Psychroserpens ponticola: one gene and its partner. The protein of the gene in region 2 binds, or shares a complex with, the protein of the main gene of each other region. Links are inferred from orthologs where the notes say so. Each region holds a gene or a part of one and is shown on either strand. Other genes may lie near its edges.

The links. The genes of interacting proteins can lie anywhere in the genome.
Region 1: the proteins of carB (region 2) and carA are in contact, whole or in part, in a solved structure (PDB 1KEE), measured with the Escherichia coli proteins. The link is inferred for Psychroserpens ponticola from one-to-one orthologs.

What each region holds. Positions count from the first base shown.
Region 1 is NZ_CP116221.1:572,638-577,146, forward strand. What follows is about bases 1-2,886. They hold carA (glutamine-hydrolyzing carbamoyl-phosphate synthase small subunit), read left to right. Parts: upstream 1-834; coding sequence 835-1,938; downstream 1,939-2,886. Other genes in these bases: MUN68_RS02500 (DNA-directed RNA polymerase subunit alpha), read left to right, coding at 1-37; rplQ (50S ribosomal protein L17), read left to right, coding at 103-573; eno (phosphopyruvate hydratase), read left to right, coding at 2,094-2,886. Also shown: more of eno, read left to right, coding at 2,887-3,386; MUN68_RS02520 (T9SS type A sorting domain-containing protein), read left to right, coding at 3,440-4,249; MUN68_RS02525 (DUF481 domain-containing protein), read right to left, coding at 4,254-4,509. UniProt on the Escherichia coli protein: Small subunit of the glutamine-dependent carbamoyl phosphate synthetase (CPSase).
Region 2 is NZ_CP116221.1:2,502,931-2,509,591, reverse strand. The notes cover bases 1,670-5,084. They hold carB (carbamoyl-phosphate synthase large subunit), read left to right. Parts: upstream 1,670-2,031; coding sequence 2,032-4,884; downstream 4,885-5,084. Other genes in these bases: MUN68_RS11165 (T9SS type A sorting domain-containing protein), read left to right, coding at 4,957-5,084; rpmH (50S ribosomal protein L34), read left to right, coding at 1,771-1,932. In the rest of the region: cls (cardiolipin synthase), read left to right, coding at 1-1,014; MUN68_RS11180 (DUF2892 domain-containing protein), read right to left, coding at 1,022-1,600; more of MUN68_RS11165, read left to right, coding at 5,085-5,820; MUN68_RS11160 (T9SS type A sorting domain-containing protein), read right to left, coding at 5,916-6,661. UniProt on the Escherichia coli protein: Large subunit of the glutamine-dependent carbamoyl phosphate synthetase (CPSase).

The DNA.
Region 1 (4,509 bases), 1.9 Mb from region 2 along the record:
AATGGATTTAGCAAAATACAAATTAGATAAAGATTAAATTATAATAATCATATTTTGCTCCTCAGAAATTGAGTTTGGAAGCAAGATGATAAATAGAAAGTCATGAGACACGGAAAGAAATTTAACCATTTAGGAAGACAAACTGCTCATAGAAAAGCAATGTTAGCTAACATGGCATGTTCGTTAATCGAACACAAACGTATCAACACAACTGTAGCTAAAGCAAAAGCTTTAAAACAATTTGTTGAACCAATGATTACAAAGTCTAAATCAGATACAACTCACAACAGACGTATTGTTATGGCTAAGCTAAGACAAAAAGATGTAGTTGCTGAATTGTTCAGAGATGTAGCGCCTAAAATTGGCGATCGTCCAGGTGGTTATACTAGAATCATTAAATTAGGAAACAGACTTGGTGATAACGCTGATATGGCAATGATTGAGTTAGTAGATTACAACGAAATCTACAACGCTGGTAAGAAAGAGAAGAAAACGACTCGAAGAAGTAGAAGAGGAGGTTCAAAAACTGAAACTACTCCAGTTCCACCAGTAGCAACTAACGAAGAAGAATAAATGTTAATAAGCATTTAATATATAAAGGATAATCTGTTTTAGATTATCCTTTTTTTTATAGATTTTTGTGAAACTATTTTTGGCGTTACTTTTTACTCATACCTACAAGGTTTTTAAAACCTTGCAGGATCGCAAAAAGTCAGGCTTTCACTACTCGCTCTCTGCGAGGAGCTCAAACAGGCCGTTCAATCCTTAACGTAGGAGAAACATAATAGGAAAATTAGACAAAACAACAAACAACGTTTACGACACACAACAACAATGGCATACTTAAAACGTAAAAAAGCACTAATCTTACTTGCAGACGGAACAATTTTTCACGGAAAATCAATCGGCAAAGAAGGTACTGCCTTTGGTGAAGTTTGTTTCAATACTGGAACTACAGGCTATCAAGAAATTTTTACAGATCCTTCCTATTATGGTCAGCTAATGGTAACCACCAATGCACATATTGGTAACTACGGAACCAAAGCTGATGAAGTAGAATCTGATTCTATCAAAATCGCAGGATTGATTTGTAAAAACTTTAGCTTCAACTATTCACGTCCTTCAGGAGATAAGTCTTTAGAAGAATTTCTAAATGACAATAATTTGTTAACAATTTCAGATGTAGATACGCGTGCTCTAGTAAGTCATATTAGAGATCATGGCGCAATGAATGCAGTAATTTCTACAGATGTTGAAAATATTGAAGATTTGAAAAAGCAATTAGCCGAAGTGCCAAGTATGGAAGGCCTAGAATTAGCGTCGCAAGTTTCAACTAAAGAACCTTATTATTTTGGAGATGAAAATGCAACGCATAAAATTGCTGCACTAGATATCGGAATTAAAAAGAACATCCTTCGTAACCTTGCTAAGCGAGATGCGTATATTAAAGTGTTTCCTTATAATTCAAAGTTTGAAGATTTAGAAGCGTTTAAACCAGATGGTTATTTCTTATCTAATGGGCCTGGAGATCCAGAACCTTTAGTAGAAGCTCAAACAGTAGCTAAAGAAATTATTAAACGAGATTTACCGTTATTTGGAATTTGCTTAGGACATCAAGTAATAGCTTTGGCTAACGGAATTTCAACCTATAAAATGCACAATGGTCATAGAGGAATCAATCATCCTGTGAAGAATTTAGTAACGACAAAAGGTGAAATTACTTCTCAAAATCATGGTTTCGCAATCAATAGAGAAGAAACTGAGGCAAATCCAAATATTGAAATCACTCATGTACATTTAAATGATCATACTGTGGCAGGAATTAAATTGAAACATAAAAATTGCTTTTCAGTACAATATCACCCAGAAGCAAGTCCTGGACCAAACGATTCGACCTATTTGTTTGATGAGTTTATTCAGAATATTAAAAATAATTAATATTAAAAAGGCAACGAAACTATAAATTTGTTGCTTTTTTTATTTTACGAAAACATTATAGTTGAGATATAATGTAATTCTGAAGAGTCAAATCAGTTTTAGGTCAACTATTTCGTAAATTTGTAATACATTCTAAACATAAAAATCAAAAGAAAATGAGCATTATAATTAATATTCATGCAAGACAAATTTTAGATTCAAGAGGAAATCCAACCGTTGAAGTTGATGTAATTACTGAAAATGGAGTTATGGGAAGAGCAGCTGTGCCTTCTGGAGCTTCTACTGGAGAACATGAAGCAGTTGAGCTTCGAGATGGTGGAGATGCATATATGGGAAAAGGTGTTACTAAAGCTGTACATAATGTAAATTCAATCATCTCTCAAGAATTATTAGGAGAGTCAGTATTTGATCAAAATAGAATCGATCAGTTAATGATTGATTTAGACGGAACAGCTAACAAGTCAAAATTGGGAGCTAACGCTATTTTAGGTGTGTCTTTGGCTGCTGCAAAAGCTGCTGCTAGCGAATTAGGAATGCCATTATATAGATATGTTGGAGGCGTTTCCGCAAATACATTGCCAGTACCAATGATGAATATCATTAATGGTGGTTCTCATAGTGATGCACCAATTGCATTTCAAGAATTCATGGTAATGCCTGTAAAAGCGAAAAATTTCACACACGCTATGCAAATGGGAACTGAAATTTTCCATAACCTTAAAAAAGTATTACACGATAGAGGTTTAAGTACAGCTGTTGGTGATGAAGGTGGTTTTGCACCAAACCTAGAAGGAGGAACTGAAGATGCTTTAGAAACGATTGCTAAAGCGGTTGCAAATGCTGGTTACAAATTAGGTGATGATGTGATGATTGCTTTAGATTGTGCTGCTGCAGAGTTCTATAAAGATGGTAAATATGATTACACACTTTTTGAAGGTGATTCTGGAGTTGTAAGAACTAGCAAAGAACAAGCCGATTATTTAGCTGAACTTTCTGAAAAGTATCCTATTCTATCTATTGAAGATGGTATGGATGAAAACGATTGGGATGGTTGGAAATATTTAACTGAAAAAATTGGAGATAAAGTACAATTAGTAGGTGATGATTTATTCGTTACTAATGTAGAGCGTTTATCACGTGGCATTGAAAATGGCATCGCAAATTCTATTTTAATTAAAGTGAATCAAATTGGAACGTTGACTGAAACAATTTCAGCAGTAAACATGGCACATAATGCTGGTTATACATCAGTAATGTCACATCGTTCTGGTGAAACGGAAGATAATACCATTGCAGATTTAGCAGTTGCTTTAAATACTGGACAAATTAAAACAGGTTCTGCTTCTCGTAGTGATCGTATGGCAAAATACAATCAGTTATTACGTATTGAAGAAGAACTACAAGACGTGGCTTACTTTCCTAAAATGAATGCGTTTAAAGTGAAGTAAGAATTTTTCAAATAGAGATTATAAAACCTATCCGTTGATTCGTGTAGGTTTTTTTGTTTTTAGACGCAACCTTTTGTATATTAATACATCTTATTGAAAAACCAGCTGTTAATATTGATGATCAATTAGACTTTTTGGCAACCATAAATCCTATTGGTAGTGATGAAACACCAGATGATAATGAGTTTAGCTTCGAACAAGAAGTTATTGGTTCTTATGATCCTAACGATATTACTTGTTTAGAAGGTGATATTGTTTCGCCAGATAAAATAGGAGACTACCTGCATTACACTATCAATTTTGAAAATACAGGTACAGCTGCTGCAACCTTTGTAGTTGTTAAAGATGATATTGATGAGACTAAGTTTGATATGAATACGTTGCGAGTTATGCACGCTTCTCATGAAATGATGACAAGAATAACTGATAATCGTATTGAGTTTGTTTTTGATAATATTAACCTAGAACCTGAAGGAAGAGGAAATGTCGTATTTAAAATTAAAACTTTGAATTCGTTATCTATTGGTGATTCAGTTTCAAATAAAGCAGATATTTATTTCGATTATAACTATCCTATTGAAACCAACATTGCAACCACAACTTTTGATGCCTTATCAGTTGATGAATTTGGACTAAAGAATTCTGTTTCTGTGTATCCAAATCCAACAAATGGACAACTTTTTATCAATTCAACTTATAAAATTGATGATATAATTCTATATGATATTCAGGGACGAAAGGTTGAAGGTTTTAATGTCTCTGAAACAAATATGCTCAATATATCAAGCGTTTCTAAAGGAGTCTACTTCCTAGAAATTACTTCGGTTAAAGGAAAGTCCACTAAAAAAATAATTAAAGACTGATAGTTTAGAACGTGTATAGCAAGCCATTAGTCAATTCATATTGAGTCTTCGGAATCGAAGAACTCACAGGAAATGCATCAAAGAAATAATTAAATGTAGTTTTAAAAGCTAAGTCATCAAAGATTTTAAGTAGTACAGAGGTATTACTTGATAATCTATGATCTTTTAAAGCATCAATTTTAGGCTGAAAGTAGCTCGTGCTAATGATGCTTAATGTTTCCGTAGGATATAAACTAAACGATAGATAGATACTTCCTCTA
Region 2 (6,661 bases):
CACATACATCTTGAATATTACATCATTAAAGATGATCTTATTGGTACAGAATTATTAGATATTGTTTGCGAAAAATCAAAACAAGGTATTGAAGTGAAGCTGTCTTATGACGATGTTGGCAGTAAATTGTCTTCTAAAATGAAGCAAAAACTTCATGAAAGTGGAGTAGAGTATGTTCCATTTATGCCTGTCTTATTCTCTAGCTTAACAGGAAAGTCTAACTATCGAAATCATAGAAAAATAGCAATTATTGATGGTGAAATAGGGTATGTTGGAGGTGTTAATGTATCTGATAACTATGTAAATAATGGAAGTAATACAATCTACTGGAGAGATACGCATTTAAGAATTTATGGTGAAGCTGTAAAAGTACTGCAATTTCATTTTTTAACGACTTGGGATTTTGTTACAGAACATGCTATAGAAATTAAAAAAAGTTATTTTCCTAAAATTAATTTTGATGGCAATGTAGCAATACAAATTGCAGCTAGTGGTCCTGATACAGATTGGGCTAACATAATGGAAGCCATATTAACAGCTATAAATAATGCTGAAGACTATATTTATTTAACAACACCATATTTCATTCCTAATGACCAAATAATAACTGCGTTGCAGATTGCTTCAAAGATAGGTGTTGATGTGAAATTACTCATTCCAAAAGATTCAGATTCTTGGATAGCCAAGCATGCAACTAATTCTAATTTAGAAAAACTCTTAGAAGCAGGTGTTAAAGTACACCGCTATAACAAAGGTTTTATTCATGCAAAAACATTAGTGGTAGACGATGTGTTTTCAACTATTGGTACGTGTAATCTTGATAACAGAAGTTTTAATATTAACTTCGAAATCAATGCCTTAATTTATAATAAGCATCAAAGCGAATTATTAAAATCTCATTTTTTAGACGATTTAAAAAATAGCGAATGTATTAATTTTGATACTTGGAAAAATCGTTCAAAACTATCTAAGCTTAAAGAATCTTATGCTAGGCTATGGTCGCCTTTACTGTAAAGATAATTTAACGTCTACTTCGTCTATTTTGGCGTGAAGATGTAGGTTGCCCATACTGTTGTTTGGGTATAGACGTCTTTTTCATTTGCTGTTTAAACATTTTAATCTGATCAGCAAGCATGTCTCTTTTGTCTAGTTTTTCAGCTTCAACTAATAATTTCTTAGCTTCTTGAGGACGACGTTTACTAAATGCAATTCCAGCTAAATTTAATTTTGCCATAGCAAGATCATGATCCATAGATAAGCCAAGACCAATAGCTTTTTTGAAATGTTTTTCAGCTGCATTCATATCAGATTGAGCTACCATTACACCATGTAAATAATAAAAATAACCTTCTTGCTTCTTTACTAATGCACTTGAAGGATTTTTAATTTTATTCAACCATTTTGTAGCACCTGGAAAATCTTGTTTTCTCAATTTTAAAAAAGCAAGTAGTATGAATTCATTTTTAAAGTAGAGAAAAATAAAAATAAGTGATAATAAAAAATACATAATACCATTACCTATAAAGCCTTCAATAAACTGATATATAGCGTAGGCAACTATTAAAAAAGCGATTACTAATTTTATGTTTTTGTTGAACATTTTTAGAATTTAAAATTTAGGCTGCAAAGTTAATAAAAACAATTGTAAATATTTTTAATTTTAGGCTTGGCAAAATAAAAACTCTTTGTATATTTGCACGCAGTTTTAAGAACAGCTTAAGACAACAAAGTTAGAGATAAAAGAATATTAGTTTATAAAAATACAAGACAATGCCAAAAAGAACGTTTCAACCGTCAAAAAGAAAGAGAAGAAATAAACACGGTTTTAGAGAGAGAATGGCTTCTGTAAATGGAAGAAAAGTTTTAGCACGTAGAAGAGCTAAAGGAAGAAAGAAATTGTCTGTATCATCTGAAACTAGACATAAGAAATAATGATTAACAATTGTTAATATTTTAAAGGTGTTACTTAGGTGTAACACCTTTTTTTGTACCCATATGTTACCTATTTTTGCAACCATAAAAATTACTTAAATGCCAAAGAACGAAAAATTAAAATCTATCCTCATCATTGGCTCAGGTCCTATAGTTATTGGCCAAGCTTGTGAATTTGATTATTCTGGAACACAAGCTTTACGATCACTTCGTGAAGATGGAATTGAAACAATACTTATCAATTCTAATCCAGCAACAATTATGACAGATCCTACAATGGCAGATCATGTGTACTTGTTGCCATTAACTACAAAATCAATAATTAAGATTTTAAAAGAGCATCCACAAATAGATGCAGTTTTACCTACAATGGGAGGACAAACCGCTTTGAATCTTTGTATAGAAGCAGATGAAAAAGGAATTTGGAAAGATTTTAATATAGATCTTATTGGTGTCGATATTGATGCCATTAATATTACTGAAGATCGAGAACAGTTTAGAGAATTAATGCTTAAAATAGGTGTTGGCATGGCACCTCAAGCAACAGCAAATTCTTATTTAAAAGGAAAGGAGATTGCACAAGAGTTTGGGTTTCCATTGGTAATTAGAGCCAGTTATACATTAGGTGGAGCAGGAGCATCATTTGTTTATAAAGAAGAAGAGTTTGATGAATTATTAACGCGTGGTTTGGAAGTGTCTCCAATTCATGAAGTCATGATCGATAAAGCTCTTATTGGTTGGAAAGAATATGAATTAGAGTTATTGAGAGATAAAAATGATAACGTTGTTATTATTTGCACGATTGAAAATATGGATCCAATGGGAATTCATACTGGAGATTCGATTACTGTGGCTCCAGCAATGACACTTTCTGATAAAACCTTTCAAAAAATGCGTGATATGGCAATCCATATGATGCGAAGTATAGGTGATTTTTCAGGTGGATGTAATGTTCAATTTGCTGTAAGTCCTGATGAAAAGGAAGAAATTATTGCTATTGAAATCAATCCTCGTGTGTCTCGTTCGTCAGCTTTAGCTAGTAAAGCTACAGGATATCCAATTGCAAAAGTAGCAGCGAAATTAGCTATAGGTTATACTTTAGATGAATTAAGTAACCAAATTACAGGATCAACTTCAGCTTTATTTGAACCAACATTAGATTATGTAGTTGTTAAAATTCCACGTTGGAATTTCGATAAATTCGAAGGTTCAGACAGACGATTAGGCCTTCAAATGAAAGCTGTTGGTGAGGTTATGGCTATTGGTCGTTCGTTCCAAGAAGCACTTCATAAAGCAACACAATCTCTTGAAATTAAACGCAACGGATTAGGTGCAGATGGAAAAGGTTATAAAGATTATCAACAGATTATTGATAAATTAACCTATGCAAGTTGGGATCGCGTGTTTGCTATTTATGACGCCATTCAAATGGGAATTCCTTTAAGTAGAATCCACGAAATCACCAAGATTGATATGTGGTACTTAAAGCAATATGAAGAATTGCATGAACTTGAGAAAGAAATTTCGAAATTTACAATAGATACTATTGATCGGGAATTGCTTTTAGAGGCAAAACAAAAAGGTTATGGTGACCGACAAATTGCTCACATGTTGAAATGTTTGGAGAGTCAGGTTTATAACAAACGTGATGAATTCAATATTAATCGTGTTTATAAATTAGTTGATACCTGTGCTGCGGAATTTAAAGCGGAAACGCCATATTACTATTCTACGTTTGAAAATGAAGTTGAAACAGCTGATGGAAAAAAGTTTTCAGCAAATGAAAGTATTGTTTCAGATAAGAAAAAAATCATTGTTTTAGGTTCTGGTCCAAATAGAATCGGACAAGGGATTGAGTTTGATTACTGCTGTGTTCATGGTGTTTTAGCTGCTTCAGAATGTGGTTATGAAACCATTATGATTAACTGTAATCCAGAAACAGTTTCAACAGATTTTGATATTTCTGATAAACTCTATTTCGAACCTGTGTTCTGGGAACATATCTATGATATTATTCGTCATGAAAAACCTGAAGGTGTTATCGTGCAACTAGGTGGTCAAACTGCTTTAAAATTAGCTGAAAAACTAGACCGTTACGGAATAAAAATATTAGGTACAACCTATCAATCTTTAGATTTAGCTGAAGACAGAGGTTTGTTTTCTAACCTTTTAAAAGAAAATAATATTCCTTATCCACAATTTGATATTGCTACAACAGCAGATGAAGCTTCAGCAATTGCAGATGTTTTAGATTTTCCAATTTTAGTAAGACCATCTTATGTTCTAGGAGGTCAAGGAATGAAGATTGTGATTAACAAACAAGAACTTGAAGAGCATGTTGTCGATTTATTACGAAGAATGCCAGGAAATCAATTGCTTTTAGATCATTACCTCGATGGAGCTATTGAAGCTGAAGCCGATGCGATTTGTGATGGAGAAAATGTATACATTATTGGTATAATGGAACATATTGAGCCTTGCGGAATTCATTCTGGCGATAGTAATGCAACCTTACCACCATTTAACTTAGGTGAATTTGTAATGCAACAAATTAAAGATCATACTAAAAAAATTGCATTAGCTTTGAATACTGTTGGATTAATCAATATTCAGTTTGCGATTAAAGACGATATGGTATATATTATTGAAGCAAATCCTAGAGCATCGAGAACTGTGCCATTTATAGCAAAAGCCTATGGTGAACCTTATGTAAACTATGCAACCAAAGTGATGCTTGGTGAGAAAAAAGTAACCGATTTTAATTTCAATCCTCAATTAGAAGGTTATGCGATTAAACAACCTGTGTTTTCATTCAATAAATTTCCTAATGTAAATAAACAATTAGGTCCAGAAATGAAGAGTACAGGAGAAAGCATCTTGTTTATAGATAGCTTAAAAGACGACGAATTTTATAATTTATACTCAAGACGTAAGATGTATTTGAGTAAATAATCTAACATTTTCGATGAACGGTTATCTTAGTTATCTAAAAATTACTAATTTAGCTCGCAATAAAGCTAAGCTATGAAAACAAAACTACTTATATTTTCTTTATTGTTAATGTCTTCCGTAACTTTTGCCCAAGTTGTTGCAAATCAAGTTGATAATTTTGAGGATGGAACAAGTCAAAACTGGGAAATTGGTGGTGCAGCAGCACCTGAAGATATGCCAACCAATGTTGCAACTGATGGACCAAATGGTATTGATGATAATTACCTAACGTATACTTCACTTGGTGGAGGTGGACCAGTTAGTAAAATGGTTATTTTTAATGCAGGACCTTCTTCTCAATGGTCTTCTAACTTTACTTCTGAAAATATCGTCGGTATTAAAATGAATGTTAGAGTACTCACTAATAATTTAAATTTAAGAGTAGCTTTTCAAGGAAATGGAACTAGAATTTGTACAACTAATGCTGTAACAGTAACTGCAGGAAGTGGTTGGTCTGAAATTGTTATTCCAATTTCAGCATCTGATTTTACTTTAATTTCTGGTGGATCTACTATAGAAACGGCCTTAACTAATGTAAGTGCTATGAGAATTTTAAGTAGCGATTCTCCAACATGGTCTTCTCCTCATACGATTGCAGCGACTTTACACTTAGATAATATTACAGCTTCTACAACTTTAAGTACACGTGATATTGAAACTTCTAATGAGTTTTCAATTTCACCGAATCCAGCTACATCAAAATTAAATGTGTTTTTACCTCAACACTCAAATAATGCAACAATTGCTGTTTATGATGTTTTAGGTAAACGTGTTTTTACAACTCAAATAGATGCTTTAACGGCATCAATTGATGTTTCAAAATGGAATAGTGGTGTGTATCTAGTAAGAATTTCTACAGATAATTCTACACAAACAAAGCGTTTTGTAAGACAATAGAATTATTTAATATAATATACAAAAACCATCAGTAATTACTGATGGTTTTTTTGTTTTAATAGTTGAACGGATTCGTATTATTCTATATGTTAAAATCAGTTTTTGATAAAGCGTTTTGTTTCAGTTTTATCTCCCGAAACTATTTTGATGATATATAATCCATGTTCTAAACTCGTAATATCAATTTTTAGAGTATTATTTGTTTTAGAACTTCCTTTTATAACTTGTTTTCCCAATATATCAAATACTTGAAAGGTTAGATTAACCTCATTATTATGTAATTCAATATTTAATACTGAACTTACAGGATTAGGATAAAGATTGAAGTCTAACGTCCTGTTAAAATCATTTAGGCCTAATACTGTGTCCCAAAACTGAAAACCATTTTGAGCTCCACTTCCAGTATATTGATAAGGTGGAGCTTCGCTCACAAAAGTTCCAGCGGTCCAAATACCTTTATTAACAGCAACATTTTCACGACCAATTCCGCCTCCACCATATTGCATGAAATCTTCCATCGCTGCAGCAGAACCAAAGCTTGAAGAATTATAGAAACCAACATCAGAAGACGTAGTGTTTAAAGCAGAATCTAAAGTTAAAACAACATCAGCGCCTATGGCTAAATTTGTACTTCCACTTACAACTGCTAAACCTCCAACTTGATCATAAGCAAACCTTGCACAAAACCAATATGATGAAATGTCTTGAGGATTCATGGCACTACCAAAATTATGAAGTTTTACTGTATTTGCTACAGGATCTACTTCAACAATTCTAATTTGAGAAAAGGTTTGTTGAAACATAAAGGCAAAAATGCCAATGCATAACATTGTTTTAATTG